One region of the Massilia sp. PAMC28688 genome, then DNA from elsewhere that is predicted to be linked to it. Evidence: predicted binding sites of a transcription regulator. Region 1 holds the regulator's gene; each other region holds the start of a gene.
What was found. Region 1 encodes sigma-54, which starts transcription at its own class of promoters, with help from an activator protein. Its sites were predicted from a motif close to TGGCANGNAANCTGCTTT; they were not measured.
Positions count from the first base shown of each region.

Region 2: KY495_RS00435 (PEP-CTERM sorting domain-containing protein) is a predicted target of sigma-54. The motif match lies at 4,232-4,249, and genes of this name have one in related genera.
Region 3: prpB (methylisocitrate lyase) is a predicted target of sigma-54. The motif match lies at 3,450-3,467, and genes of this name have one in related genera.
Region 4: KY495_RS04405 (DVUA0089 family protein) is a predicted target of sigma-54. The motif match lies at 3,562-3,579, and genes of this name have one in related genera.

Region 1 is NZ_CP080378.1:1,360,843-1,368,507, reverse strand. Features, by position in the region: gene KY495_RS06085 (monovalent cation:proton antiporter family protein) at 1-1,247, opposite strand, end outside; gene KY495_RS06080 (SIS domain-containing protein) at 1,348-2,379, shown strand; gene KY495_RS06075 (HAD family hydrolase) at 2,433-2,945, shown strand; gene lptC (LPS export ABC transporter periplasmic protein LptC) at 2,945-3,538, shown strand; gene lptA (lipopolysaccharide transport periplasmic protein LptA) at 3,575-4,180, shown strand; gene lptB (LPS export ABC transporter ATP-binding protein) at 4,183-4,938, shown strand; gene KY495_RS06055 (RNA polymerase factor sigma-54) at 4,942-6,414, shown strand; gene hpf (ribosome hibernation-promoting factor, HPF/YfiA family) at 6,506-6,859, shown strand; gene KY495_RS06045 (enoyl-CoA hydratase/isomerase family protein) at 7,029-7,665, shown strand, end outside.
Region 2 is NZ_CP080378.1:110,391-118,055, reverse strand. Features, by position in the region: gene KY495_RS00450 (3'-5' exonuclease) at 1-355, opposite strand, end outside; gene KY495_RS00445 (ProQ/FINO family protein) at 365-925, opposite strand; gene rpoD (RNA polymerase sigma factor RpoD) at 1,364-3,835, shown strand; gene KY495_RS00435 (PEP-CTERM sorting domain-containing protein) at 4,286-4,861, shown strand; gene ppc (phosphoenolpyruvate carboxylase) at 5,238-7,665, opposite strand, start outside.
Region 3 is NZ_CP080378.1:393,275-400,939, forward strand. Features, by position in the region: gene acnD (Fe/S-dependent 2-methylisocitrate dehydratase AcnD) at 1-1,307, opposite strand, end outside; gene prpC (2-methylcitrate synthase) at 1,324-2,490, opposite strand; gene prpB (methylisocitrate lyase) at 2,519-3,403, opposite strand; gene prpR (propionate catabolism operon regulatory protein PrpR) at 3,598-5,193, shown strand; gene KY495_RS01705 (DUF4304 domain-containing protein) at 5,202-5,924, opposite strand; gene clpA (ATP-dependent Clp protease ATP-binding subunit ClpA) at 6,155-7,665, opposite strand, start outside.
Region 4 is NZ_CP080378.1:994,712-1,002,376, reverse strand. Features, by position in the region: gene polA (DNA polymerase I) at 1-68, shown strand, start outside; gene KY495_RS04420 (DUF4382 domain-containing protein) at 214-1,431, shown strand; gene KY495_RS04415 (ZIP family metal transporter) at 1,535-2,353, shown strand; gene KY495_RS04410 (hypothetical protein) at 2,385-2,765, opposite strand; gene KY495_RS04405 (DVUA0089 family protein) at 2,961-3,503, opposite strand; gene KY495_RS04400 (sulfite exporter TauE/SafE family protein) at 3,806-4,498, opposite strand; gene KY495_RS04395 (Fur family transcriptional regulator) at 4,583-5,014, opposite strand; gene KY495_RS04390 (VOC family protein) at 5,162-5,572, shown strand; gene KY495_RS04385 (sulfurtransferase) at 5,589-6,440, opposite strand; gene KY495_RS04380 (DMT family transporter) at 6,454-7,377, opposite strand; gene KY495_RS04375 (aromatic ring-hydroxylating dioxygenase subunit alpha) at 7,409-7,665, opposite strand, start outside.

The sequences.
Region 1 (7,665 bases):
TGCTTTTGCGCGGCCATGGTGCGCGAAGCGATCTGGGTCAGCTGCAGCGACTGCAGCATCCATTCGTTGGACGAGAGCTTCATCACGATCCGGTCCGATTTCTCGAACAGGAAGGGCGCCACCAGCATCGACAGCACCATGGAGGCGAGCACCAGCTGGATGATGAAAGGATCGATCAGGTTCGCGCCCGAGGTCAGCGTCAACAGCACGAAGCCGAATTCACCGGCCTGCGCCAGCGCCAGGCCGGTGCGGATCGAGACCCCGTCGGAGGAACCAAACAACTTGGTCAGCGCCGCGATCAGAGCAAACTTGACCAGCACCGGGCCGCACAGCAGGATCAGCACCAGCCACCAGTGCGCAATCACCAGCTGGACGTTGAGCAGCATGCCCACGGTGATAAAGAAAAGCCCCAGCAGCACATCGCGGAACGGCTTGATGTCTTCTTCCACCTGATGCTTGTACTGGGTTTCCGAAATGAGCATGCCGGCCACAAAAGCGCCCAGCGCCATCGACAGGCCGGCGCGCTCGGTGATCCAGGCCGCGCCCAGGGTGATCAGGAGCAGGTTGAGCATGAACAGCTCCTGCGAGCGGCGCTTGACCACCAGCGTGAACCACTTGCGCATGATTTTCTGCCCGATGAACAGCAGCAGCACCAGCACGCCAATGGCCTTCAGGCCGGCCCAGGCCAGCGTCTCGGCCAGTTCCTCGGGCGGCTTGCCGAGCGACGGGATCATGATCAGGAGCGGCACCACGGCCAGATCCTGGAACAGCAGGATGCCGATGATCTTGCGCCCATGTTCGCTTTCCAGTTCCAGCCGCTCGGTGAGCATCTTGACGGCGATGGCGGTGGAGGACATGGCCAGCGCCCCGCCCAGGGCAAAAGCCGCCTGCCAGCTGACCTGGTAGGCCGGCGGCAGCTGGGTGGAAAGCAGCCAGCCGAATATCATGGTGGAGGCGATTGTCAATACAACCTGCGCCGTCCCCAGGCCGAACACCACGCGCCGCATGGCCATGAGCTGGGCCAGCGAAAACTCCAGGCCAATTGAAAACATGAGGAAGACCACACCGAATTCGGCCAGGGTGTGGGTGGTGTCGTTATTTTCGGCCAGCCCCAGCGCGTGGGGACCAATCAGGATGCCGACGGCCAGGTAGCCCAGCATGGGAGGCAGGTGGAGAGAGCGGAAAGCGACTACGCCCAGCACTGCGCTGCCCAGCAATAAGAGCGTTTGTTCGAGACCTGACACCATGCTTTGCCAATGAAGTAATGTGGGGACCGCGTACGCGGAAATCGTTGTTTGTTACGTCTGGCAAGTTTTTTGCTTTCGCAATTCGTTTATACTGCTTTCCATGAGTGTAACCGATGAAAAAACAATGCTGAAAGCTTTTGACCGTTTTGACCAGCAAGCGCTCGAACGGGCCATGGACATGGCGCGCGAGACGCTCGACATCGAAGTCGACGCCATGCACGCGCTCCAGCGGCGCCTGCTCGGCGACGACAGCGTGGGCAAGGCTGTGGGCCTGCTGCTTGCCTGCGGTGGCCGGGTGGTGGTGTCGGGCATCGGCAAGTCCGGCCACATCGGGCGCAAGATCGCCGCCACCCTGGCGTCCACCGGTACCCCGGCCATGTTTGTCCATCCGGCAGAAGCTGCCCACGGCGACCTGGGCATGGTCACGGCGCAGGATGCCTTTATCGCCATTTCCAATTCCGGCGAAACGGCAGAACTGATGTCGATCCTGCCCATCATCAAGCGCATGGGTGCGCCCCTGATCGCCATGACGGGCAATCCCAAGTCCTCGCTGGCGCTGCTGGCCGACGTCCACCTCGATGTTTCGGTGGCCAAGGAAGCCTGCCCCCTCAACCTCGCACCCACCGCTTCCACCACGGTCACGCTGGCCCTGGGCGACGCCCTGGCCGTGGCTCTGCTGGACGCGCGTGGTTTCAAGGAAGAAGACTTCGCGCGCTCCCACCCCGGTGGTGCCCTGGGCCGGCGCCTGCTGACCCACGTGCGCGACGTGATGCGCAGCGGCGAGGCGGTGCCGCGCGTGCTGGCCGACGTGCCGCTGGCCACGGCCCTGCTTGAAATCACCCAGAAAGGCATGGGCATGACGGCGGTGGTCGATGAAGCCGGCCACCCGATCGGCGTGTTCACCGACGGCGACCTGCGCCGCCTCATCGAACGGGTCCAGGACTTCACCAAGATCGTCATTCGCGACGTCATGCACGCCAATCCGCGCCGCGTGCGGCCGGAGCAGCTGGCCGTGGACGCGGTGCACGTGATGGAAGAAAACCGCATCAACCAGATGCTGGTGGTCGATGATGAAGATCGCCTGGTGGGCGCCCTGCACATCCACGACCTCACGCGCGCAAAGGTGATCTGATGACTGACCCGAACAACATCGCGGCAGAGCGTCCCCGCACCGAACTTGCGCACATGCGCCGCGCTGCGGCCATCAAGGTCATGATCTTTGACGTCGACGGCGTACTGACCGACGGCAGCCTTACCTACGGCCCGGATGGCGAAGCGACCAAGACCTTCAATGTGCTCGATGGCCTGGGCATCCAGCTGCTCCAGAAAAGCGGGGTGGCGACCGCCATCATCAGTGCCCGCAATTCGCCGATCGTGGTGCGGCGCGCGGCCGACCTGGGCATACAGCACGTGCACCAGGGCATCCACGACAAGCGGGTGGCCTTTGCGCGCCTGCTGGAGGCAACCGGCTTGACGGCCGACCAGTGCGGCTATATCGGCGACGACGTGATCGACCTGCCGCTGCTGCTGCAGGTGGGCTTTGCCGTCACCGTACCAACCGGCCACCCGGAGGTGCAGCACCGCGCCCATTACGTCACGCGCGCGGGGGGCGGGCGCGGCGCCGTGCGCGAGGTGTGCGACATGGTGATGCGTGCCCAGGGTACGTACGAGGCGGCGCTGGCGCCGTATTTCGCCTGATGGATAAACACAAGCGCACAGCCCACCGCTGGCCGCTGCTGGCGATGATCACGGCCGGGGTGTTCCTGGCCGCCGGTTCGTTCTGGCTGGTGCAGGTCATGAACCGGCCGGATGTGAGCTTCAACCCCGATGCGGGCGACGAGCCGGATTACATCATCGAAAAATTCAGCTTCGTGCGCATGACTCCTGACGGCAAGCCGCGCTACCTGTTCCATGGCGAGCGCCTCACGCACCGGCCGCACAGCGACGTGTCCATCGTCGAGCGGCCGATCCTGAAGAACCTGACCCCGGGCGCGCCGCCCATGACGGCCAGGGCCAACAGCGCGCGCATCCGGCACCAGGACAACGAGGTGGACCTGCTGGGAAATGTCGATATCAGCCGTCCGGCATCGGCCACCACGCGCGCAATGCAGATGCAGACCGAGGCGCTGACAGTGCTGCCGGACGAAGACCGCATGAAAACGGACCAGCAGGTCAAGATGACAATGGGCAGCGCCACCATTACCGGCATGGGAATGCAGGCCAACGACGCCACGCGCCAGATCACGATGGGCCGCGGCAGGATGGTGTATCCGCCACCGGCGGCGCGCTAGCATCGGGCAAGACCAAACAAACAGACTGACAAGAACATGAAAAAAATTATCGCAATCGCCGTCATGGGGCTGGCCATGCTGTCCGCCTCGGCCGAAAAGGCAGACGCGGGCAAGACCGCCGTGATCGACTACACCGACCTGGTGGTCGATGAAGTCAACCAGACCACCATCCTGACCGGGAACGTCATTGTGACCAAGGGCACGCTGGTGCTGCGCGCCGAACGGGTGGTCATCAAGCGCACGGCCGACGACTACATGCAGATCACCATGACCAGCAACGGTGGCAAGCCTGCGACCTTCCGCCAGAAGCGCGACGGTGGCCCCAATCTGTGGGTGGAAGGGGAGGCGGCGCGCATCGAGTACGACGAGCGCAGCGCCCTGGTCAAGCTGTTTTCCGGCGCCCGCATTCGCCAGCTGGAAGGCACGCGCCTGACTGACGAAATCCAGAGCGAATACATTTCCTACGACAGTCTGCGCGAGGTATTCACGGCCCGCAATGATGCCAGCGGCGCCAGCAAGCCTGGCGGCGGCCGCGGACAATTGATCATCGCCCCGCGCCGGCCGCGCGCCGCAACGGAGACGCCTGCGCAGGCTCCGGCTCCGGCTCCGGCTCCGGCTCCGTCACAGTCGCCGGGGACCTGAGCATGGAACCGAAACGCTGCGGCAGCACGCTGATCGTTCGCGGGCTGCAGAAAAGTTATGGCAAAAAGCTGGTGGTGCGCGACGTCTCGCTGCAGGTGGAGTGCGGCGAGGTCGTGGGCCTGCTGGGCCCCAACGGCGCCGGCAAGACCACCTCGTTCTACATGATCGTGGGCCTGGTGCCGTCGGACGCGGGCAGTATCGATATCAGCGGGGTCGATATTTCGACCATGCCGATTCATCGCCGCGCCACGCTCGGCCTGTCCTATCTGCCGCAGGAGGCTTCGGTGTTCCGGCGCCTGACAGTGGAAGAAAACATCCGCGCCGTGCTCGAACTGCAAAAGGTGGATGGCAAATCGCTCTCCAAGACCGAGATCAACGAGCGCCTCGACAACCTGCTGGCCGACCTGCAGATTGAAAAGCTGCGCGAGAGCCAGGCCATGTCGCTCTCCGGCGGCGAGCGGCGGCGCGTGGAAATCGCGCGCGCGCTGGCGACCAACCCGCGCTTTGTCCTGCTCGACGAGCCGTTTGCCGGCGTCGACCCGATTGCCGTCATCGAGATCCAGCGCATCGTGCGCTTCCTGAAAGAGCGCGGCATCGGCGTCTTGATCACCGACCACAATGTGCGCGAGACGCTTGGCATCTGCGACCGCGCCTACATCATCAACCAGGGTGCGGTGCTGGCGTCGGGACGGCCAGACGACATCATCGCGGACGAATCGGTACGGCGCGTCTACCTTGGTGAACACTTCCGCATGTAAGCGATGAAACAGTCACTTCAACTACGCACCTCGCAGCACCTGGCGCTCACGCCGCAGCTGCAGCAGTCGATCCGGCTGCTGCAGCTGTCCACGCTGGAGCTGCACCAGGAACTGGAGCAGCTGCTGACCGACAATCCGCTGCTCGAACGCCTGGACGATCCGCTTGACCACTCGGTACGCCTGCTGGCCGACGGCGCCATCGGCAGCAATGCCACGCCGGGCGAAGCGGCGCCGGAGCCGGGCGCCCAGGATGCACCGGCGCCGGCCGAAGCGGAGGGTGGCGATGCGCCGGACAGCGAAGCGCCGCAGGGACCGGAAGGCGACGCCGACTGGGGCGAACAGACCCGTGCCAAGGGCTCGGACGATGAAGACTCGCGCCCGCAGCTGGAAGCGTCGTCGACCACGCTGCGCGAGCACCTGATGGAGCAGATGCGGGTAACGGTGAGCGAAGGGCGCGACCGCGCACTGGTGGAGCTGATCATCGATGCGCTCGACGACAATGGCTACCTGACCGAAACGCTGGAAGAGATCCACGAACGCCTGCCGGCCGAACTGGAGATCGACTTCGACGAAATGAAGACCGCGCTGGCGCTGCTGCAAAGCTTTGACCCGGTGGGCGTGGGGGCGCGTTCGGCCTCGGAGTGCCTGTGCCTGCAGATCAAGGCCATGCCGGGCGTACCGCTGGTCACGCGGCGCATGGCCCTGGCCATCGTCGACAAGCACCTGGCCTGGTTCGCGCAGCGCGAATTCAACAAGCTGAAAAAGGCCCTCGACTGCGATGACGAAGACCTGCGCGAGGCGCAGGCCGTGATCCGCCAGTGCAATCCGCATCCGGGCGCCGTGTTCGCGTCGGACGTGTCGGACTTCGTGGTGCCGGACGTGATCGTGCGCAAGGCCAAGGGCGGCTGGTCGGTATCGCTCAACAATGAAGTCATGCCGCGCCTGCGGGTGAACAATATGTATGCCAGCCTGCTCAAGCAGGGCAAGGGCGAAGGACAGATGAGCGCGCAGCTGCAGGAAGCGAAGTGGCTGATCAAAAACATGCGCCAGCGTTTCGACACCATCCTGCGTGTTTCGGAGGCAATTGTTGAGCGCCAGCGCAATTTCTTTTCGCACGGGGCGGTTGCCATGCGCCCACTTGTGCTGCGCGAAATTGCTGATACACTTGGTCTGCACGAGAGCACCATCTCTCGTGTCACCACGCAGAAATACATGCTGACCCCGCACGGCATGTTTGAGTTGAAGTACTTTTTCGGCAGCCACGTCGCCACCGAAGCGGGGGGAGAAGCATCCTCGACGGCGATTCGCGCGCTGATTGTGCAATTGACAGGAGCAGAAGACCCTAAAAATCCATTATCCGACAGTAAGATTGCGGACATGCTGGGGGAACAGGGTATGGTCATTGCGCGCCGGACCGTTGCCAAATACCGGGAAGCGCTCAAAATCCCGCCCGTCAGTCTCCGAAAGTGTCTGTAGATTGCAGTATTGCCTGGCAATGCCAGGTGGTAAGCCTTGTTCCTCTGCGCACGCGCATGAACTGAAAGTGACACCATCTTTAGGAGTGTGTATGAATCTCACAATTAGCGGACATCATCTCGAAGTGACACCAGCCATCCGTGAATACGTACAAGCCAAGCTCGAGCGCGTAAAGCGCCATTTCGACCAGGTGATCGATATCGCCGTGATTCTCACCGTCGACAATCTCACTGAAAAAGAAAAGCGCCAGAAGGCCGAAATCAATCTGCGCCTGTCCGGCAAAACTGTCTATGTGGAAAGCCTCTCCCACGACCTGTACGCGGCCATCGACTGCCTGGTCGACAAGCTCGACCGCCAGGTCATGAAGTACAAGGGCAAGGTCCAGGACCACAATCACCAGGCCATCAAGCACATGCCTGAAGAGCAGAGCCCGGAAGCGGTGTAACTGCACCGGGTTCCACAGCCAAAGGCGTCCGCGAGGGCGCCTTTTTGCTGTTCGCGGTCAGCATCCGGCGCCCTGGTCAGGTGCGGGCCCGGGCGGCTTGCCGGAAGCAATTGGTGGCGCTCCAGTGCGGCGGTAAAATAGCGCTCTTTTCTCTTTCCTACTGCCTGCCATGAGCACATACGTCCTGCATCGCGTTGCCGACCGAACCGGCATCATCACCCTCGACCGCCCGAAGGCCCTCAATTCGCTGTCGCTGCAGATGGTGCGCGACCTGACCGCCATCCTGGAGGCGTGGCGTGACGACGCCGGGATCGATGCGGTGGTCATCGGCAGCAGCAGTCCCAAGGCGCTGTGCGCCGGCGGCGACATCCGCTTTTTCCATGAGTGCGGTCATGCCACGCCCATGGGAGGCAGCGCGCTGCTGGAAGACTTTTTCACCGAGGAATACGCACTCAACCACCTGATCCACTTGTATCCCAAGCCTTACGTGGCCTTGATGGATGGCGTGGTCATGGGGGGCGGCATGGGCATTGCGCAGGGCGGCCCGGATTGCCGCATCCGCATCGTGACTGAAAAAACCAAGATGGCCATGCCGGAAGTGAACATCGGCCTGTTTCCCGATGTGGGGGGCAGCTACTTCCTGTCCCGTGCGCCGGGGCAGCTGGGCAACTACCTGGGGCTGACGGGGCTGACCATCGGTGCGGCCGATGCGCTGTACGTGGGACTGGCCGACCTGTTCGTGCCGCACGAGCAGATGGCAGCGCTTGGCGCGCTCATCGACGCCACGCCAGGGGCGCAGCTGCGCG
Region 2 (7,665 bases), 1.3 Mb from region 1:
GCTTGGCACGCATGCGCTTGACGTCGTCCTGCAGGCCAAAGCCTACCTTGATGATGTCGCGCGATTCGAGCACCGGCTTCATCAGGTCAAAGGCGCTGCCCGGCACGATCTGGAACAGGTAGGCCACCTCGTCGGTGGCCAGCTGCACCAGGTGCGGGCCGGTCGACACTTCGCCCTTCATGAACGTGGGCTTCGATTCGGTGTCAAAGCCAATCGCATCCATGGCCGACAGCACGGTCAGCGCCGCCGCCGCTTCCGCCGGTGTCTTCACCATGCGTACGGCGGTGATGGCGATGCCTTCGTAGGGAGGAAGTTCGGGTTCGTCGGGGCGGTCCGGAGCTGCTTCGTCAGTCATCACCGCGCATTAACCGTTGCGCGAGAATTTCGAGGCGAGCAGTTGCAGCTTTTCCTGGCGCAGGCGGTCCGCTTCTGCCGCCTGGGCGGCGTCGCGCTCGGCCTTCTTGCGCTCGGCTTCTTTCTTGAAGCGCTGCTGCAAGGTTTCCTTGGCGTGGCTGCGGTGGGTGTCGGTGACGTCGGCGCCAGCAACGCCGTCCAGGTCAAAGCGCTGGGTGGCTTTTTCCATGGCGCGCAGGTAGCGCAGCGATCCGGTATGAATGCCCAGCGCCGTGCGCATGGTCTTGCGGTCGAGATCGGGCATGCGCGCGAGAATCTGCTTGTCGATGCCGATGGCAAGGGGCAGGCAATCGCGGAAGGCAGGGAACTGCTGCTGGAACTGTTTAAGCAGCGAACGCGGCGACGGGGCACTGGCCGGGGTGGCCGGAGCCTGCGCAGTGTCAGGCTTGGCGTCGGCGCTGGGCGCCGGTGCGGCGCTCGCTTCAGTGACAGGGGCGGGCGCTGCGGGTGCCGCGGCGGCTGGGACTTCGGCCGGCTCGGCGACAAGACTAGTTGTATTCATTGACTTCATAATAAGATCTGGAACCGGAAGGATAGCATGTACACATTCGCACGTGCCGGGATTTTATTCGTCAGTGCCGCGCTTCAACATGATCCGCGCGCTGCGAAATCGTGTATGATCCGCCCCTTGCCCTGCGCGCGGTTTGCGCCAGCGCAGACGTATCAGCTCGACGAAAGAGGACCGTGGGTGTCCCGCAAGAATAAGCCTGGGTGATATCTGATATGCGATATATCAATTATCCCTATATCTTGCATTGGGGCATAATGGCGGTGTCTCCTCTATTCTTCACTGGAATAATAGATCAAGCCCGTTTCTTACCAGCGGGCTTTTTTTCGTTCTGATGCGCGCGGCCGCATGCGGCCACCATTGCCCTTAGCGCGGGCTACCTGAACACTTATCTGGATGGACCCTGCGCCCGGTCCGGCTGGATTATTGACTGGAGTTTTTATGACGACCAAAGCCAAAACCCTGACCCTTACCGCCGCCAAAGCGCCGCGCAAAGGCGCCGCGCCGCTGGCCGTGCCCAAGACTGCGACGTCCTATTTCCTGGAAACGGAAGCGGCTGCCAAGGTCACGGTCGTCAAAAAAGGCTCGCGCCTGGCCGCCGTGGAAGCTGCCGCCGCCGAGGCGGCCAACAACAGCGAGGCCTCGGCCCCGGTGGTGGTGCGCAAGCGCTCCAAGCTGGCCGTGGTCGACGCGCCGGCCGCGGATGCTGCGCAAGCGGGCGAGGGCGCCGTGAAGGCGGCGCCGAAAGCGCGCGCCGTCAAGAAGGCGCTGGACGCGGAACCGAATGTGATCCAGACGGCCGGCAAGTCGGTCAGCCAGACCACGGACGCCGCCGCGCTGGCCGCCATCGACACTTCCGGCTACCTGCTGCCATCGGTCAAGGTGCCGGGCCGCCGCGGCCGCAAGCCAAGCGAATTTACGCCCGAGAATGATGAAGTGGCGGCACTGAACGCGGTCGAGCGCGCCGAACTGAAGGCGGTATCGAAAGCCAGGGAGCGCAAGGCCAAGGGTGGCGTGACGCTGCCGGCCGACCCGAAAGCGACCGAAGCGGACATGGAGCGCCGCCGCCTGCAGATCAAGAACCTGATCAACATGGGCAAGGAGCGCGGCTACCTGACCTATGCCGAGATCAATGACCAGCTGCCGGAAAACATCATCGATCCGGAAGCGGTGGAAGGCATCATCGCCACCTTCAACGACATGGGCATTGCCGTCTACGAGCGCGCCCCTGACGCGGAAATGATGCTGCTGACCGACACCGTCGCCACCGCCACCAGCGACGACGAAGTGGAAGCTGCCGCCGCCACCGCACTGTCGACGGTCGATTCGGATTTTGGCCGTACCACCGACCCGGTGCGGATGTACATGCGCGAGATGGGCGCCGTGGCACTGCTCACGCGCGAAGGCGAAATCGAGATCGCCAAACGCATCGAGGGCGGCTTGAAGGACATGGTCCAGGCCATTTCCGCCTGTCCGACCACGATCGCTGAAATCATCGCGCTGTCGCACAAGATCGCGCGCGACGAGATCAAGGTCGATGAAGTGGTCGACGGTTTCGTGGACCTGAACGAATCGTCGGCGCCTGCCGCCCCGGCGCCGCACGTGGCCTCGGACGACGATGAAGAAGACGATGAAGAGCACGAGGAAGAAGATGGCGACGCCAATGGCGGCGCGGCCGGCTTTTCGGCCGAGCAGCTCAATCAGCTCAAGGTGGGCGCGCTCGACAAGTTCGCCCTGATCGAAGCCGAATTCGACAAGATGGCGGCTGCCTTCACGAAAGAGGGCTACGGCTCGGCCAAGTATGTCAAGGCGCAGGAAGTCATTTCCAACGAACTGCTGGGCATTCGTTTCACGGCCAAGGTCGTGGAAAAGCTGTGCGACACCCTGCGCGGCCAGATGGATGAAGTGCGCCACATCGAAAAGGCCGTGCTGGCCATCTGCGTGGACCGCTGCGGCATGCCGCGCGCCCACTTCATCAAGGTGTTCCCGGGCAATGAAACGGATCTGGGCTGGGTTGACCGTGAAGTCGACTGCGCCTATCCGTACAGCACGGTCCTGAGCCGCAATGTTCCTGCCATCAAGGAACTGCAGCAGCGCATGATCGACCTGCAGGCGCGCGTGGCGCTGCCGCTGGCCGACCTGCGCAAGATTAACAAGCAGATGGCGGCCGGCGAAAAGCGGGCCCGTCACGCCAAGCGGGAAATGACGGTGGCCAACCTGCGCCTCGTGATTTCCATTGCCAAGAAGTACATCAACCGTGGCTTGCAATTCCTCGACCTGATCCAGGAAGGCAATATCGGTCTGCTCAAGGCCGTGGACAAGTTTGAGTACCGCCGCGGCTACAAGTTCTCGACCTACGCCACGTGGTGGATTCGCCAGGCGATTACCCGTTCGATCGCGGACATGGCCCGTACCATCCGCGTGCCGGTGCACATGATCGAGACGATCAACAAGATGAACCGCATCTCGCGCCAGATCATGCAGGAAACGGGCAGCGAGCCGGACCTGGCAACCCTGGCACTCAAGATGGAAATGCCAGAGAACAAGGTTCGCGAAATCATGAAGATCGCGAAAGAGCCGATTTCGATGGAAACGCCGATGGGCGAGGATGGCGATTCGCAACTGGGCGACTTCATCGAAGACAACACCACGCTGGCCCCGCTGGACGCGGCGCTGCATGCATCGATGCGCAACGTGATCAAGGAAGTGCTGGACTCGCTCACGCCGCGCGAAGCGAAGGTGCTGCGCATGCGCTATGGCGTGGAAATGTCGAACGATCACACGCTGGAAGAAGTAGGCAAGCAGTTTGACGTCACGCGCGAGCGGATTCGCCAGATTGAAGCCAAAGCCATGAGCAAGCTGCGTCAGCCGTCGCGCTCGGACAAGCTCAAGAGCTTCCTGCACAACCATTGAGGCAGAGGCATCTAACACTGCCGGCAAGACATTGATTTTGACCGGTTTAAGTGGTCTGACCCTGAACTTGGGAAATTGTTAGTGCAGTGCTGAGGTGGTGAATGAGGGCGTTCCGTTGGGGGCGCCCTTTTTTTTTGGGCATCGGAGTGGTCCAGCCGTGGCGCTTGGAGCCGGACGCATGTCGACATTCTTTACATGTGGATGTGGCCAAAGAGGGGGGGAATTGTAATGACGACATTTTTACGGGAAGGAATGTGGCGACTTGAACATCATTGATCTGATTAATCTTGTCGTTTCCAAAACAAAACTAAAGGTTATGTCGAGAAACATTACAGCGGTTGGCGGCGGGGTGGCGGGGCATATTGCAATTCATTGATTTCCATCAATAATTGTTGCTGGCATGCATTGTGCTATAGCTGGGATAAGACCAATTAACTCTGAAAGAGAATCATGAAAAAGCTTATCACCATCGCTGCCCTGATTTCCGCCGCCTTTGCTGCACCGGCAGCTCACGCTGACGCTCTCTACAATTACAGCTATGCCTTTGGCAATGGCGTGCTGATCGAAGGCAGCTTCACCGGTACCGCCAATGGCAACCTGATCACCAACCTGTCCAACATCACGGCCTCGATCAATGGCATCGCTTACAACGGCAGCGGCAACCTCTACGCTTCCAGCATGCACAGGACCAGCGACTACTATTACGGGTACACCTGGGTGTCGGGTGGCGGCGTGGTGTCGTTCGACGGATTGCAAAACAATTTCCTGTTCATTGACGCTGACTATCCGAACAGCTACTCCTACACGAATTACTTCTACGATATCAGCAACCCGAGCCGCCAGATCTACGCCAGTGGCAAGGGCCTCTATGGCAATGACTACAACTACAACTACTATACGAACGGCTACACCCCGGGCGTGTGGACGCTGAGCGCCGCGAACGAGGTGCCAGAGCCGACCTCTGTCCTTCTCATGGGCCTGGGCCTGGTTGGCCTGGTTGCTGCTCGTCGCAAGAAAAGCGCCTGATCGTCATCTGGAGTTCGTCGCAGTGCACACTGCATAGCGCGTGCCCAACAGTTAGTCAGCAACTGTTGGGTTTTTTTTTGCCGGCTGTGCCGGTCGCTGTGAATGCCCTCGGCACCTTGCTGCTGCGCAGCCGCTGACGCGGTAACTGGTCAATGCTGTGTCGCCGCCACGCAATGGAAGTTTGATGCCTTCGATGCCAGCACACACGCGTGGCCAAAAAAATGCGCACCCGAATCGCTTCGGGTGCGCCAATGGGCTAGTCAGGAGAGGGGCACGAGGATGTCGCACCCTTTTTACTATCCGAGGTTCATTCTACATATCAGAATGACACCAAGTCTCTCCAATTGTTTCACCGCACAAAAATATTTACAGGCCCTTAGCCTGTGTTGCGCAAGCCTGCGGCCACGCCATTGATTGACAGATGGATGCCGCGATGCACACGCTCGTCGATCTGCGCCGGGTCGCCTGCTACCTTCCGGTGCCGGTGGATCAGCTCGACCTGCAGGTGGTTGAGCGGGTCCAGGTAGGCGAAGCGGTTCTGGATCGAACGGGCCAGCAGCGGGTTGCCGGCCAGGCGTTCATGCGCGCCGGTGATCGCTTCCAGGCAGCGCAGGGTGGTGCCATGTTCGGCCGCGATACGCTTGAAGATGCGCTCGCGCAGTTCGACGTCGGCCACCAGTTCCGCATAGCGCGACGCGATCGCCAGGTCGGTCTTGGCCAGCACCATGTCCATGTTCGACAACAGCGTGGCAAAGAATGGCCACTCCTTGAACATGGCCTGCAGCGTGGCGATCTTTTCGTCACGGTTGCCTTCTTCGATCCACTGCGTGATGGCCGAACCGAAGCCGTACCAGCCCGGCAGCAGCAGGCGGCACTGGCCCCACGAAAAGCCCCAGGGAATGGCGCGCAGGTCTTCGATGCGCTTGGTCGACTTGCGCGAGGCCGGGCGTGAACCAAGATTGAGCTCCGCGATTTCCGCAATCGGGGTGGCCGAAAAAAAGTAGTCGGTAAAGCCGGGAGTCTCGTACACCAGGTTGCGGTAAGCCTTGTAGGCGCGCGCCGAAAGGTCGGCCATGATGTCTTCAAAGCCGGCCAGGCGCTGCGCCTTGTCGCCCTCGGCCGCGTGCGGCGTGAGCGTCGCTTCCAGCGTGGCGGCAACGAGCAGCTCCAGGTTGCGGCGGCCGATTTCGGCGTTCGAGAACTTGGAGGCGATGATCTCGCCCTGTTCGGTCAGGCGGATCTGGCCATTGACGGTCCCCGGCGGCTGCGCCAGGATCGCTTCGTAGCTTGGACCGCCGCCGCGGCCCACGGTGCCGCCGCGGCCATGGAACAGGCGGATTTTCACGCCCGCTTCGGCGAACACCTTCACCAGATGGATCTCGGCCTTGTACAGCTCCCAGTTGGAAGTGAGGAAGCCGCCATCCTTGTTCGAGTCCGAGTAGCCCAGCATGACTTCCTGCAGCATGCCCTGTTTGGCGATCAGTTCCTTGACCATCGGGATTGCCATCCACTCGCCCATGATGGCCGCGGCGCGCTGCAGGTCGGGAATGGTTTCAAACAGCGGGATGACCATGGCGTCGAGTTCACCCGCTTGGGTACGCAGCAGGCCGGTTTCCTTTTGCAGCAGCAGCACTTCCAGCAGGTCCGACACGGTCTCGGTGTGCGAGATGATGTAGTTGCGGATGGCGCGCACGCCGTAGCGGGCGCGGATGTCGCGCGCCGCGCGCAGGATGGAGAGCTCGGAATCGGCTTCGGCGCTGTACTTTGCGTAGGGAGAATACAGCAGGCGCGGCTGCGCCAGTTCGGCCAGCAGCAGTTCCACCTTCTGCGCTTCGTCGAGCTGGGCGTACGAGGCTTGCACGCCGGCGCTGGCAAACAGCTCGGCCAGCACGCGCTCGTGCACGTCCGACGACTGGCGCATGTCGAGCGAGGCGAGATGGAAGCCGAAAATGCCCGAAGCACGCAGCAGGGTGGCCAGGCGCGGCTTGACCAGCAGCGCGCCATGGTTGGCACGCAGCGAAGCGGCCAGGATCTTGAGGTCATCGGCAAAGTCGGAGGCCTGCGCGTACGGCTCGGCGTGGCCCACTTCCTTGCGCAGGATGTTGGTCGCGCCCAGCGCGCGGGCGGTGGCGGCCAGGCGCGCATAGATGCCGATCAGGGCGCGCCGGTATGGCTCGTCGCTGCGGTGCGGCGAGTGGTCGGGCGAGACATCGGCCAGTGCCTGCAGCTCGGGGCTGGCGCCCACCATCAGGGTCGAAATCGACAGTTCGGCGCCCAGGGCGTGCACTTCCTCGAGATAGAAGTCGAGGATGGTGGTGGCCTGGCGCACCAGCGCGTGCTGCATGGTGCCGGCGTTGACATTCGGGTTGCCGTCACGGTCGCCGCCAATCCAGCTGCCCATCTGCACATAGCGTGCGTTCCCCAGCGCCAGGCCTTCGCCCGGATACTGCTCGGCGATTTCCTGTTCGATGTCGTCATACAGGCCAGGCAGCTCGCGCAGGAAGGTGATGCGGTAGTAGGACAGGGCGTTGTCGATTTCGTCGGCCACCGTCAGCTTGGAGTAGCGCAGCATGCGCGTCTGCCATAGCGTCGCGATGCGGGCGTGCAGCAGGTCGGTGTTGGCCAGGCGCTCCTTGGGTGTGAGGGGCAGGTCGCGTTCGGCCAGCAGGCGCGCGATGTCATGCTCGGCGTCGAGAATACTTTTGCGCTGCACTTCGGTCGGGTGGGCCGTCAGCACCGGGGCAATCAGGGCTTCCTTGAAAAACTCGCGCACGGTTTCGCCTTCCACGCCGGCTTGCCTCAGC
Region 3 (7,665 bases), 970 kb from region 1:
ACCCAAGGCTTGCGCGTGAGGCCGCGCTGGTTGGCGTTGCGCGCCAGCAGACCTGCCGCAATCATGTTGCGCGGGTTGTTGGTGTTGGTGCAGCTGGTGATGGCGGCGATGATCACGGCGCCGTCTGGCATGAGGCCAGGCTCGTTTTCCACCACGCCGCTGATGCCGCGCGCGGCCAGCTCGGACGTTGGCACGCGATTGTGCGGGTTCGAGGGTCCCGCGATATTGCGCACCACGGACGACAGGTCGAAGCTGAGCACGCGCTCGTATTCGGCCGTCTTCAGGCTGTCGGCCCACAGGCCAGTTTCGCGCGCATACAGTTCCACCAGTTTGACCAGTTCATCGTCGCGGCCCGTCAGACGCAGATACTTGATGGTCTGCTCGTCGATGTAGAACATGGCGGCCGTGGAACCGTACTCCGGCGCCATGTTGGAGATGGTGGCGCGGTCGCCCAGGGTCAGGTGCGATGCACCCTCGCCAAAGAATTCCAGGTAGGACGACACCACTTTTGCCTTGCGCAGGAATTCGGTCAGTGCCAGCACGATGTCGGTGGCAGTGATGCCGGGCTGCGGCTTGCCAGTGAGCTCCACGCCGATGATGTCGGGCAGGCGCATCCACGAGGCGCGGCCCAGCATCACGCTTTCCGCTTCCAGGCCGCCCACGCCAATGGCGATCACGCCCAGCGCATCGACCATGGGTGTGTGCGAGTCGGTGCCAACCAGGGTGTCCGGGAAGGCCACGCCGTCGACCACCTGGATCACGGGTGACATGCGCTCCAGGTTAATCTGGTGCAGGATGCCGTTCCCGGGCGGGATCACGTCCACATTCTTGAACGCCTTCTTGGTCCAGTTGATGAAGTCGAAGCGGTCTTCGTTGCGGCGGTCTTCGATGGCGCGGTTCTTGTCAAAGGCGTCGGGGTCAAAGCCGCCGCATTCGACTGCCAGCGAGTGGTCGACCACGAGCTGGGTTGGCACCACCGGGTTGACCAGCGCGGGATCGCCGCCCTGCAGGGCAATGGCGTCGCGCAGGCCTGCCAGGTCCACCAGCGCGGTCTGGCCCAGGATGTCGTGGCATACCACGCGCGCGGGGAACCATGGAAAGTCCAGGTCGCGGCGGCGCTCGATGAACTGCGACAGCGAGGCATTGAGCGAAGCCGGGTCGCAGCGGCGCACCAGGTTCTCGGCCAGCACGCGCGAGGTGTAGGGCAGCTTGTCGTAGGCGCCCGGCGCGATGGCGTCGACCGCGGCGCGCGTGTCGAAGTAATCGAGCTCGGTACCGGGCAGCTGTTTGCGAAATTGGGTATTCATATAATCCTGTGAAAGCTTATTTGCGTTCCGAGATCGGCACGAATTTGAGGTCTTCCGGACCCACGTAGTTCGCACTCGGGCGGATGATTTTGTTGTCGATGCGCTGCTCGATCACGTGCGCTGCCCAGCCGGAGGTGCGCGAGATGACGAACAGCGGCGTGAACATCGCGGTCGGTACGCCCATCATGTGGTACGACACGGCGGAGAACCAGTCCAGGTTGGGAAACATCTTTTTGACTTCCCACATGACGCTTTCCAGGCGCTCGGCGATATCGAACATCTTGGTCGAGCCTGCGTTTTCCGACAGCGTGCGCGCCACTTCCTTGATCACCTTGTTGCGCGGGTCGGACACGGTATACACCGGGTGGCCGAAGCCGATGACCACTTCCTTGTTGGCGACGCGGCTGCGGATGTCCGCTTCGGCTTCATCGGGATTCTCGTAGCGCTGCTGGATGTCGAGCGCCACTTCATTGGCGCCGCCATGCTTGGGACCACGCAGCGCGCCAATGGCGCCGGTGATGGCCGAATGCATGTCCGAACCGGTGCCGGCGATGACGCGCGCGGTGAAGGTCGACGCATTGAATTCATGCTCGGCGTACAGGATGAGCGAAGTATGCATCGCCTTTTCCCACTCCTTGGATGGCTTGTGGCCGTGCAGCAGGTGCAGGAAGTGGGCGCCGATGGAATCGTCGTCGGTCTCGGTCTCGATGCGCTTGCCGTTGTGGCTGAAGTGGTACCAGTACAGCAGCATGGAGCCAAAGGAGGCCATGAGGCGGTCGGCAATGAAGCGCGCGCCCTGCACGTTGTGATCATCCTTTTCAGGCAGGACGCAGCCCAGGGTCGATACGCCCGTGCGCATCACGTCCATTGGATGGGCCGACGCGGGCAGCGCCTCGAGCGCCGCTTTCACTGCCTGCGGCAGGCCGCGCATGGAGCGCAGGTGCGCCTTGTAGCCGCGCAGCTCGCCGTCGGTCGGCAGCTTGCCATGGACCAGCAGGTAGGCGATTTCCTCGAACTCGCAGGTATTGGCGACATCGAGAATGTCGTAGCCGCGGTAGTGCAGGTCATTGCCGGTCTTGCCGACCGAGCACAGGGCCGTGTTACCGGCAGCGACGCCGGACAGGGCGACAGATTTTTTCGGTTTGAAAGCGACAGCTTCCGGGGCGTTGGTCGTATCGGACATGGGAACTCCTGTAGTTAAGTTTTGTGGATTATTTTTCTTTACCCTGGGCGAACAGCGCGTCGAGCTTTTGCTCGTACTCGTGGTAGCCGAGGTAGTCGTACAGGTCCATGCGGCTTTGCATGGTGGGCACCACGTTCTTCTGCGTGCCTTCGGCGCGCAGCGTCTTGTAGAAATTGAGCGCGGCTGCGTTCATGGCGCGGTAGGCGCCGCAGCAGTACAGGGCAATGTCCACGTTGTGGGCACGCAGTTCATCGAGCGTAAACAGGGGCGTGGCGCCAAACTCGGTCAGGTTGGCCAGGATCGGCACGTTCACGGCGGCGCGGAACTGGCTGTACATTTCCAGTTTGGTGATCGCCTCCGGGAAGATCATGTCGGCACCCGCTTCCACATAGGCGCAGGCGCGGTCGATGGCGGCGTTCAAGCCTTCGACCGCGAGCGAATCGGTGCGCGCCATGATGACGAAGTGTTCGTCATGGCGCGCATCGACGGCGGCCTTGATGCGGTCGACCATCTCCTCTTTCGTGACCACTTCCTTGCCGGGGCGGTGGCCGCAGCGCTTGGCGCTGACCTGGTCTTCCATGTGGACGGCGGCGACATCGGCGCGGATCATGTGGCGGATGGTGCGGGCGATATTGAAGGCGCCGCCCCAGCCGGTGTCGATATCGACCATCAGCGGCAGGCCGCAGGCGTCGGTGATGCGCTGGGCGTCGGTGATGACGTCATCCATGGTGCTGATGCCGAGGTCCGGCATGCCGAGCGAGTTGGCGGCAACGCCGCCGCCGGAGAGATAGACGGCCTTGTAGCCGGTCTGCTCGGCCATGCGTGCGGTATAGGCGGTAATGGTGCCCACCACCTGCAATGGCGACTCTTCCTGCACTGCGCGGCGAAACAGCGCGCCTCGGGATTCCCTCATGTAGTTCTCCTGTTGATGTTGCATTTGACTGGTAACTGGAGCTCCTTTCGCAAGCAGCGTGCCACCCTGTGGAAACCAGTGGTTCGCCTTGAAAATCAATCACTTAGCGATTGAAACAATGTTTCAAATACTGCTCGTACATGAAATATTGTTTCACGCGATGTTTCAATGTGAAACACGGTCTATAATGCGTGATGGACTCACTCACCGACACTCTCGAGCGGCCGGTCATCTGGACCGTATCGGTCTCGCGCCTGTACGACCTGTTTCGGGACATCACGCTCGAATATGACCACGTCGCGTCGATTGAACCAATCAACCTTGGCTTTGACGACGCCGCACGCCATATCCGCGAACGCATGGCCACCGAGCGCTGCGATGTCGTCATTGCGGCCGGCTCCAACGCGGCCTATCTGAAAGGCCGCGTTTCCGTCCCCGTCATCATTGCCAAAGCCAGCGGCTTCGACATGATGCAGGCCCTGGCACGCGCGCGCCGGGTCTCGGACAAGATCGGCGTGATTACCTATCAGCGCCAGCATCCGGAACTGGCTGAATTCTCCAGCACCTTTGGTGTGCCGATCGCGCAGCGCACCTACGCCACCGAGGAAGACGCACGGGCGCAGATCAACGAGATGAAAGCCGCCGGGATCGAAGTCATCGTCGGCGCCGGATTGATTACCGACCTGGCTGAAGAAGCGGGGCTGACCGGCGTGTTTGTGTATTCGGCCGCCTCGATCCGCCAGGCGTTTGACGACGCGCTGGAAATGGCGCGCCTGACGCAGCTCGAATCGAAGCGCGCGGTGCGCACCGTGGTCAACGATACCCTGCGCGCCAAGCATGGCCTGAATGACCTGCGCGGCGTGTCGGAGGCGATGGAACGCCTGCGCCAGTCGGTCGTGCTGTATGCGAAGTCGCCGGCGACAGTGCTGATCACCGGCGAAACGGGCACCGGCAAGGAACTGGTAGCACAGGCGATCCACCGCGAAAGCCCGCGCAGCCTGGGCGCCAACCGTCCGTTCGTGGCGGTGAACTGCGGCGCCATCGCCGAATCGCTGCTGGAGTCCGAATTGTTCGGCTACGAGGAAGGCGCTTTCACCGGTTCACGCCGGGGCGGCCATGCGGGCCTGTTCGAGGCGGCCAATCGGGGCACTTTGTTCCTGGACGAGATCGGCGAAATGCCCTTGCCACTGCAAACACGCCTGCTGCGGGTACTCGAAGAGCGCGAAGTGGTGCGCGTGGGCGGCACACGCCCCATTGCAGTTAGCGTGCGCATCATCTGCGCAACCCACTGCGACCTGGAAGCGCGCGTGCGCGAGGGCCGCTTTCGGGCCGACCTGTTCTACCGCCTGGCCGTTCTGCGCCTCTCCATACCTGCGCTGCGCGAGCGTAGCGAAGACATCGGCCCGCTGGCCGAGTGGTCGCTCAAAAACGCCCTGGCAGCGCTGGGCGAGCGCCCCCACCCCAATCTGCGGGCGGAAATCGCCGCCTGCACACCGCTGCTGACCAGGCACGCATGGCCCGGCAATGTCCGTGAACTGCGCAACCTGATGGAGCGCCTTGCACTGTTCCTGGCGGCGGAACCGCTGCAGGCGCTCACGCCGGCGTTCATTCAATCGGTCTCGCCCGAGCTGGCGGGGGTGGTGCCCTCTGCAGCTGCCCCGCCGCCGCCCGAGCGCGAAACGGCGGCCCAGGTGCTGGCGCGTTTTGGCGGGCGCCGCGACGAAGCTGCCCGCTACCTTGGCATCAGCCGCACCACCCTGTGGCGCAAGCTGCGAGAGCAGCCCGGGTGACGCACTGCTCAGCGATCCGGACCATCGGCCAGCAGGCCCTGGTCCAGGCAGACGCCCTGCGCTTGCAGCCATGCCGTCACGCGCCCGAGGGCTGGTTCCTGCAGCCGCGCGGCGCATGACGCAATGAACCGGCAGCGCGCATCTTCAGTTCGCCCGCGCAGGGCGTCGACAATCACCCTGAACAAATAGTGCTGGCCCAGCTGATCGGCGCTGTTGAACATCCCTTCGAACGAGGCGCTTTTTTCCAGCCACGGCACCACATAATTGTGTGCAGTCCGGACCAGCACCGCAGAGAGCGCAGCGAGGTCGGTGGACGGTCCGATCGTGAACCAGATATCGCGCCCGGCAGCCATCTCCCGAACCCACCACGGCTCGCGCTGCGCCGGCAGCGCTGCGTCGAGCCGCCCGCGCACCGCGGCGGCGGCCGTATCCGGGTGCTGGGCAATGTCGGTGCGCCACGGCTCGCCCAGCAATTGCCCGGTAATGTTTAGCAATGCAGGAAATTGCACGCCGAGATTGATGCAGAATTTGCCGGTACTGCCCTCGTTCCATTTGCCCCCCTGGAAGTCGAAGATCTCGAAACAGCGTTCGTCCCCGGCTCCGCTGTCGCGCCAGAGCTTACGGCTCTTGCGCGTAAATCCAAGCGGGGCCATGGCGGTGCCCAATTCGGCAGCGAGAAAATCAATTTTCTTGCCAATCTTTGCATCTTGGGCAGGTACGGATCGCGGCATCGATACTCCTGTTATTACGCGTATATTTTCGGTGCATGAATTATGCAAAACTAATTGCAAGTATTCAATACGCCTGCCGCCCCGACGGTCCGATCAGCCGTTCGGCTCCCGCACGCGGTGCGCAATACCTGCCGTGAAGCGGCACCCTGCCTTCCTGATCTGGCATGGCAAGCCATAAAAAAAACCCGCCGCAGTATGCACCGGGGCGGGCTTTTTGCACATTGATGTGCTTACTCGATTTCGACCGTTTCCTGCGGCGCTGCCGGTGGCGGCAGGTCGCCTTCGGGGAAGTCGAGCGTGACATTGTCCTTCTCGTCCATGTCGACCGTGACCTTGCCGCCGTTGACCAGGCGGCCGAACAGCAGCTCGTCGGCCAGGGCCTTGCGGATCAGGTCCTGGATCAGGCGCGACATCGGGCGTGCACCCATGAGCGGATCGAAGCCTTTCTTGGCCAGGAACTTGCGCAGCGACTCGGTAAAGATGGCCTCGACCTTCTTCTCGTGCAGCTGCTCTTCGAGCTGCATGAGGAACTTGTCGACCACGCGCAGGATGATTTCCTCGTCCAGCGCACGGAAGCTGATGGTCGCGTCGATCCGGTTGCGGAACTCGGGCGTGAACATGCGCTTGATGTCGGCCATCTCGTCGCCCTGCGCCTTGGAGTCGGTAAAGCCCATCGAGCGCTTGGTCAGGCTTTCGGCACCGGCATTGGTGGTCATGATGATGATCACGTTACGGAAGTCAGCCTTGCGCCCATTGTTGTCGGTGAGCGTGCCATGGTCCATCACCTGCAGCAGGATATTGAAGATATCCGGATGCGCCTTTTCGATCTCGTCGAGCAGCAGCACGGCGTGCGGCTTCTTGGTGATTGCCTCGGTCAGCAGGCCGCCCTGGTCGAAACCAACATAGCCCGGGGGCGCGCCAATGAGACGGCTGACCGCATGCCGCTCCATGTATTCGGACATGTCGAAGCGGATCAGTTCAATGCCCAGGATGAAGGCAAGCTGCTTGGCCACCTCGGTCTTGCCTACGCCGGTCGGACCGGAGAACAGGAAGGAGCCAATCGGCTTGTCGGTCTTGCCCAGGCCCGCACGCGCCATCTTGATCGCTGACGACAGCGCATCGATGGCAGGATCCTGGCCGAACACCACGTTGCGCAGGTCGCGGTCGATGGTCTGCAGCTTGCTGCGGTCGTCCTGGTTGACTGTTTGCGGCGGGATGCGCGCGATCTTGGCAATGATGTCCTCGATCTCGGTCTTGCCGATGGTTTTTTTCTGCTTGCTCTTTGGCAGGATGCGCTGGGCAGCCCCGGCTTCGTCAATGACGTCGATGGCCTTGTCGGGCAGGTGGCGGTCGTTGATGAAGCGCGCCGCCAGTTCGGCCGCCGTCGACAGCGCCGACGATGAATACTTCACGCCGTGGTGCTCTTCAAAGCGCGACTTGAGGCCGCGCAGGATCTGCACGGTCTGCTCCACGGTTGGCTCGTTGACATCGACTTTCTGGAAGCGGCGCGACAGCGCGTGGTCTTTCTCAAACACGCCGCGGAACTCGGTATAGGTGGTCGCGCCGATGCATTTGAGCTGGCCGTTGGCAAGCGCAGGCTTGAGCAAATTCGAAGCGTCCAGCGTGCCGCCGGAGGCCGAACCGGCACCGATGATGGTGTGGATCTCGTCGATGAACAGGATGCCGTGCGGGGTATCCTTGAGCTGCTTGAGCACCGCCTTGAGGCGCTGTTCAAAGTCGC
Region 4 (7,665 bases), 370 kb from region 1:
TGGCGTCGCTGAAGGTGCCGCTGTTGGCGGAAGTCGGCATCGGCAAAAACTGGGACGAGGCGCATTAGCAACATAACCACGGTTAAAGTGTAAGCACGTGTTTCAATGTGGGCTGGCGCACCAAATTGTTGCTTATCAGAATGTATAGTACGTTGATAACTGCGCACCAGGCTGCCGGTTCAATTCGAGTCACCACATTCCAAGAGGCATTCAATGACCACCACATTCAAACGTTTTAGCCTGGCGACCACATCGCTGATCGCGGCAGCCACCCTGGTTGCCTGCGGGGGCGGAGGCGGCGATTCCGGCACCGGCGGCACGCCCGGCGCGACCACGGGCAGGGTAGCGGCATTCCTGACGGATGCCCCGGCGTGCGGGTTTGACGCCGTCAACGTGACGGTTTCCAAGGTCCGTGTGCACAAGAGCGCCACGGCTGCCGAGACCGACGGCAGCTGGACCGACATTACCCCGGCCAGCCCGCGCAAGATCAACCTGCTCACACTGACCAATGGCGCGGTGGACCTGCTCGGCGAGACGGAACTTGCCACCGGCACCTACAACCAGGTGCGCCTGGTGCTCGACCCGAATACCGGCAATGGCTTGACCAACAGTGTGGTACCGACCGGCGGCACCGAAAAGCCGCTTGATACCCCAAGCGCCGTGCAAAGCGGGCTCAAGCTGGTGGGCAACTTTGAGGTGGTGGCCGGCGCCAAGACCGACATCGTGATCGACTTTGACGCCTGCAAGTCGGTGCTCACCAAGGGCAACGGCAACTACGCGCTCAAGCCGGTGGTCAAGCTCATTCCCGCGATACTGAACGGCATTTCCGGTTACATCAGCACTGCCCAGCTGGCAGCCAAGCCGATGGTCAGCGCCCAGCAAAATGGTGTGATCGTGAGCGCCACCGTGCCAAGCGCCACCGGCGAATTCCGGCTCGCGCGCCTGCCGGCCGGTACGTACGATGTGGTCATCACGGCCGACAATGCCGCCGCCAGCGTCATTGGCGCCGTGCCGGTTGCCGCGACCACGACCACCGCCGTGAGCACCACGGCTGCGCCGATCACCCTTGCCGCGAGCCCTACCGGGTCCATCTCCGGCACGGTTGTGCTGTCGCCCGTCTCGACCACCACCGGCGCCTATGTGGCGGCCAAGCAGACCCTCGCTTCCGGCCCGACCGTGACCGTCAAGTATGCGGGTGCAGACGTCAATATCGGCGCCTACAGCATCACCGGCCTGCCGCTGACCAATCCAAACTATGCCGTCTACAGCAGCACGCTGCCGCTGACGTTTGCCAGCAATGCAGCAGCGCCGGGCGCGGCGACCTATAACGTCGAGGCCAGCGCTGCCGGCTACACTGCCCAGACGCTGCCAACGCCGGTTGTCATTGCGACGGCCAATGCCATCAACGTCAATTTCACGCTGACGCCTTAAGCAGGGGCACCAGGGCAGGGGCACCAGGGCCTATCACCGGTCCTGGTGCCGGCGCGGGGAATTTTGTACAGAACTGAGCTGTAAGCCGGGCAGGGGCGGTACAATGCCCGGCTTGCGCCAATTGCAAGTTCGTACAAAAGGTTTCACCATCGACCCGATTCTCGTTTCCATCCTGCTTGCCACCACTATCGGAGGCCTGGCCAGCATTACCGCCGCCGCGGTGTTTTCGTTCGCCTTTTTGTCGAAGATGGTCGAGCGCCTGGTCAGCCTGTCGGTGGGCATCATGCTGTCGACCTCGTTCCTGCATGCACTGCCGGAAGCCTTCGAGTCCAGCGCCGATGCGCGCAGCCTGTTTGCCACGCTGCTGGGCGGCCTGCTGACCTTCTTCCTGCTTGAAAAATTTGCCATCCTGCGCCACTCGCACCATCATGAAGGGGACGGGCATCATCATTCGCATGGTCACGACAAGCGCGAGGCCGGCAAGTCCGGCTGGATGATCCTGGTGGGCGACGGTCTGCACAATTTCACGGATGGGATTTTGATCGCCGCAGCGTTCCTGGCTAATCCCGAGCTGGGCATCGTCACCGGCCTGGCCATCATTGCCCATGAAATTCCGCAGGAAATCGGCGACTTCATTGTGCTGCTCAACGCCGGATTCTCGCGCCTGCGCGCCTACGTGTTCAATCTCTTGTGCAGCATGATGGCCATTGCCGGCGGCTTGCTGGGCTATTACACGCTCGACCGGGCCAGCGAATTCATTCCCTATGTGCTGGTCTTCGCCGCCTCAGGTTTCATCTACATTGCCGTGAGCGACCTGATGCCGCAGATGCAGCGCCGCGCCACGCTGCGCGAAACCGTGCCGCAGGTGGTGCTCATTGCGCTGGGCGTGGCAATTGTGGTGGTACTGTCGCACGTGCGTTGAGGAAGAAGCGGGTGCGCGGGCGCTGCGTCGCTCAGGCAAAGGCCGTGATGGCGCTTGAGACCAGCATCAAGGACACCACAGGCAGCCACAGCGTGCGCTCCCTGCGGCTGGGGGTGAAGAAATTGGCGGCCACGCCGACTGCGCAGTACGCAATCACAAGCCAGATCAGCGAACGCGCTTGCAGTGCCCACTGGGGAAGGACAAGGTCCGCCCGGATCAGTACCACCATCGCAAAGGCCGCCAGAAGAATGGCCGACAGTGCCGGCACCACCCGCACGGGCAGCGGCAGGGCTCCCTTGTAGGTGCCGCCCAGCGTCAGCGCGCCATACGGTGCACCCCACACCAAGGCAAGCTGGAACAGGACCACGGCGGCCGCGAGAACGGTGAATAGCAGTGCAGCCAGTGCGGTCATGCTTGCTCCTTGCCTGCTGGCGAGGCCCTCGAAATCCGGACAGGGATTGATCCTGCAGTGTACCACCCCTCGCCGGCGGCGAATAATGCTCAGCTTCCCTGCCAGGGGCGCTCAGCCTTCCACTCCGAAAGGCGGAAAAAAACCCGCGCGGCCGTCAGGCGAGCGCGGGTTGTCCTGTCCGACGACAGACGGTGATTAGCCGTGCTTGCGGCGGCGTGCGAGAGCCAGGCCCAGTACAGCTACACCCAGCAGACCCAGCGAAGCTGGCTCTGGTACGGCGTTGATTGCGCTGTTGAAGTTGATAGAGTAGTTGCCGTTATTGCCGCGGAACGCTGGTGCGTTCGCGAATCCCGTCACTGAACCGCCGTAGTTGAACGAATATTGATTGATCGCCATCAGGTACTTGCCGGCCGCCAGATCCAGGCCAATGTACGATTGCAGGCTGATATGGTCGTCGTTAAAGGCGACCTTGTTGCCGGTGCTGGTGAACAGGAACAGCATTGGATCGAAGTTGCTGCTCGTTTGGGCCGTGAATGCGCCGCCCTTCCAGTTGAATGCGTACATATCGACCGAATCGGCCCCACGCAGGGAACCACGGATCGTGGTCGTGGCATGGGTGACGTCCATCGCGGTCAGGATGCTGTAGCCAGCGTCGCCTTTCTCAATAAATGGGCCAGCGCTTGCTGCGGTGCTGACCAGCGCCAGTGAGGCGACGCATGCGGCGATAATTGTTTTCATGTTTTCCCTAGTTTTAGATTTTGGATATTGGTTTGAATCAGGTAATGCTGCGATAACGATAGCAATTCCTGTGCCAGTCGGGAAAATGTCTTTACTTTCAGTAACTTAAAAATCAGAAAGAAAACTTGCTGTAGTGCCCTGTAAAGTTTTCCGACAGAAATTCCTGATAAATTGTGGATAACTCCTGCGCCGGCTGGTCCGCGGCTCCCGCGGTCGCGGTGCTGTCGCGGGTGCGCTGAGGACTGCCGGTTTTGTCGTTACTTCACGCGCTTCCAGGGACGTAACGGAGATGCCAGCGCTTATTACGGCGTGCCCGCTGCCAGGTCAGCGATGGTGTAGAGCGCCACCCCGTATGACAGCACGACCATGCACCACCCCACCACGCGCCGGTAGTCGCGTCCCTGGCCGGCCGGGCGCGAAAAGACGCGGGCCATCAGCAAGCCGTCTGCCGTATCGGTAATGAGCATGCCGGCTGTGAACGCAAGGCCCGCAACGAGGGCGGCCATGGCGCCGCCATGCGCACTGGCGGCGTAGCCCCAGCTTGCGGCCTGGGCCACGCTCTCGAACACCAGCGCAAAGATAATGCCAACGCTGAAAATGGCCACGGGATGCGCGCTGTGACGCAGCCGGCCGGGCAGGATGCGGTCTTTCCACGCCGGCGGGGCGAAGCTGGCCTGGCGCAGCAACTGGCGCAAATTGACCGTGCCCAGGACAATCAGCAGCAGCACCGGCATCCATTCCAGAAGCCGCTGGACAGGCGAGGGTAGGGCCAGCGCCACGCCAAGGGCGCCGAACAGCACGGCCATGAACGTGATGGCAAGGCCGTGGCCCAGCGCAAACAGGGCGCCCACCCAGCGCGCAGAGGACGAGCGCTCGTGCACGCCCTGCATGGCCATACCATCGATAAAGGCTATGTGGTCGGGGGCGAGGCCGTGCCGTAGTCCAAGTACGAACATGAGCGCCATGCTCGGCGCTGCCGCTTGAATTTCCATCATTGGTTTCCTTGTTTCGCAACTGAGTTGCATCTATCGGTAAATTGCCTGCAACTCGGTTGCATTCATTGGCCTGCCGAACGCGCTTCAGGCACAGGCAGGGCACAGTCCCTTGACCGTCATCTCCACTTCCAGCGCGCGATAGCCCGGCGGCAGTGCCAGCGATTTGGCTGCCGCCGCCATGCCCCCCAAACAGATCATGGTGGCGCAGCGCTCGCATTTGAAATGGGCGTGCTGGCGGTGCGCGGCGGCGCTTTCGTTGGCGCGGAAACGCCAGACCCGGTCTTCGCTCATCATCTTGTGCGCCAGGCCCTGCGCCACCAGCCAGTCCAGGGTCCGATACAAGGTGACCCGGTCAATTTTCTCCGCGCCGCCCAGTGCGCCTTCAATGTCGTGATGGGTCACCGCGGCTTGCTGCGCCAGCAGAAAGCCCAGCACGCGCACGCGCGCCCCCGTGAGCCGGGAGCCGGTTTCCGTGATCAAGACTTCTGCACGGGCAAGGAAAGATGGGGAGTTCATTGCATGGATTGTAGGTCCAATGCGCTTTAAGTGCAACTCGGTTGCATTATTCCGGCGCCGGCGGGGCGTAGGGCTGTCAAATTCTCATGAAGTGAAGCCAATGGGAAGGCTGCTAGAATCGGCTTTTATCAGCGCGCCGACCACCCCATGCTCACCGGATTGAATCACCTGACCTTATCCTGCACCGATCTTGATCGCAGCATGGCGTTTTATGGCGATGTGCTTGGATTCAGGCGCTGCGCAAGGTGGGACCGGGGAGCATATCTGTCGCTTGGCCAGCTTTGGCTATGCCTGGCCACTGGTGGCGCACGCCCCTCCGCCGGCGAGGGCGATTACACGCATTACGCCCTGTCGGTCGAGGCGCACCAGTTTGCAGATTTTGCCGCGCAGCTGCGGGCGGCCGGCGTGATCGAATGGAAGGCCGATACCAGCGAAGGCGACTCCATTTACTTCCTTGATCCCGATGGCCATCGTCTGGAAGTGCATGCCGGGACTTTGCAGTCCCGGCTCGAACAGTGCCGCAGTGCGCCCTACTCAGGCATGCAGTTCTTCGACTGAGCGGCCAATCGGGCGCCTATGAATCTTTCGATACGGGGCGCGCGGGATCGGCGCACCACTCGCTCCATGAACCGGGATAGAGCGCCGCGCCTTCGAGGCCGGCCACTTCCAGTGCCAGCAGGTTGTGGCAGGCGGTCACGCCGGAACCGCACTGCATGATGGCCTTGGCCGGGTCGCTGACCAAGGGAGCAAAATCGCTGCGCAATTGCGCTGCGCTCTTGAAGCGTCCGTCCGCCTGCAGGTTGTCCTTGAAAAAGCGGTTTTTGGCGCCGGGAATATGGCCGCCCACCGGGTCCATGGTTTCATTTTCGCCGCGGAAGCGGTCTGGCGCGCGGGCATCGATCACGGTCCTGTCGCCCGCTTCAAGATTATCGAGGACATCCTGTGCCGACACCGTGCCAACCAGTGGCGCTTTGCCGGAAATGCTGCCCTGCCGAGCGGGCGAAGTCTCGGTCGACATGGCCATTCCCTGGCCTTGCCAGGCGCCGATGCCGCCGTCGAGCACCGCCACCGCTTGATGGCCCACCCAGCGCAGCATCCACCACAGGCGCGCCGCGAACATACCGCCATGGGCGTCATACGCTACGACCTGGCTGTCGTCGTTGACGCCCCAGCTGCGCAGCGTGGCGATAAACGCGTCTCGTTCGGGCAGCGGATGGCGGCCGCGGAAGGCGCCGTCGTCACCCTTCTTGGGTCCTGACAGCTGGTGGTCCATGTCCGCAAACTGTGCACCCGGGATGTGGCCTGCCGTGTAGGCGTCGCGGCCGGCGGCGGGGTTCATGAGGTCGTGGCGGCAGTCCAGGATGACCCAGCGCGGGTCGGTGACATGCGCGGCCAGGTCGGCCGCAGAGATCAATGTAGTGTACATGGGCTCCTCGTTCTTATGCTTCGCTTGCAATCGGATCGGTGCTGGTCACGGCCGCACCGCGCGGGCTACTGCGCGTATTGTAGAACGTGGCGGCGATGCCGGAAATGAGGATCACGCCCATGCCGAGCCACACGTACCAGTTGAAGCGGTCGCTCCACAGGAACATGCCCCACAGGCTGGAGAAAATGATGCCGGTGTACTGCAGGTTGGCTACCACCAGTACGCGGCCCACGCGGTAGGCGCGCGTCATGGCCATTTGGGCCGCGGTGGCCGATACCCCAATGGCCAGCAGCAGCCACAGGCCGTAGCCGGTGTGCGGGGTGAATACGGGTGCACCGGGCGCGCGCGACTCCAGCATGGTGCCAAAAGCCCCCGCAACCACGGTCATGAGCGAAAAGTAGAACACGACGCGGTACTCCGGCTCGCCCAGCTGGCCGAGTTTTCGCACCTGCATATAGGCCAGCGCGGACAGGATGCTCGAGAGCAGGCCAACCAGGCCGCCCAGCCACTGATCTGCGGCCGCCGCCGGCTGCAGCACCAGGATCACGCCCACAAAGCTGAGGGCAATGGCGGCCAGCAGCGGCCATTCGACATGGTCCTTGGCGCGCCACCAGCCGGCGCAGAACAGGAAAAAGGCCATCCAGATCGGGGCCATGTAATTGAGGGTGACGGCAGTGGCCAGTGGCAGCTTGGCGATGGCATAAAACCACAGCCACAGCGACACCACGCCGACAAAGGCGCGCCACAGGTGGGCGCCGGCGAAAGCGGTGCGCAGGCTGCCGCGCTGCAGGCGCACCAGGATCAGCAAGCCTATGGTACCAACCAGGCCACGGTACATCACGATTTCGGACGTGGAGTAGAGCGTGGAGGCCAGCTTGACCCCCGCGCCCATGGCCGAAAACATGAAACTGGCGAACAACATCCACAGAGACGACATCAGGGCCTTGCGCGTGAGGTCAAACGTCAGGTCAGAGATCGAGGTTGCTTCGATACCATTCGTGGAAGTGCTGCATGCCATCCTCCATGGGAGACTGGTACGGGCCCACCTCGCTCACGCCGCGGGCCATCAGGATCCGCCGGCCGGCGTCCATGCGCAGGGCGATCTCGTCGTCCTCGATGCAGGTCTCGAAGTAGGCGGCGCGTTCGGCTTCGATGAACTCGCGCTCGAACAGTACGATTTCTTCGGGATAGTAGAACTCCACCACGTTGCGCGTGCGCTGCGGGC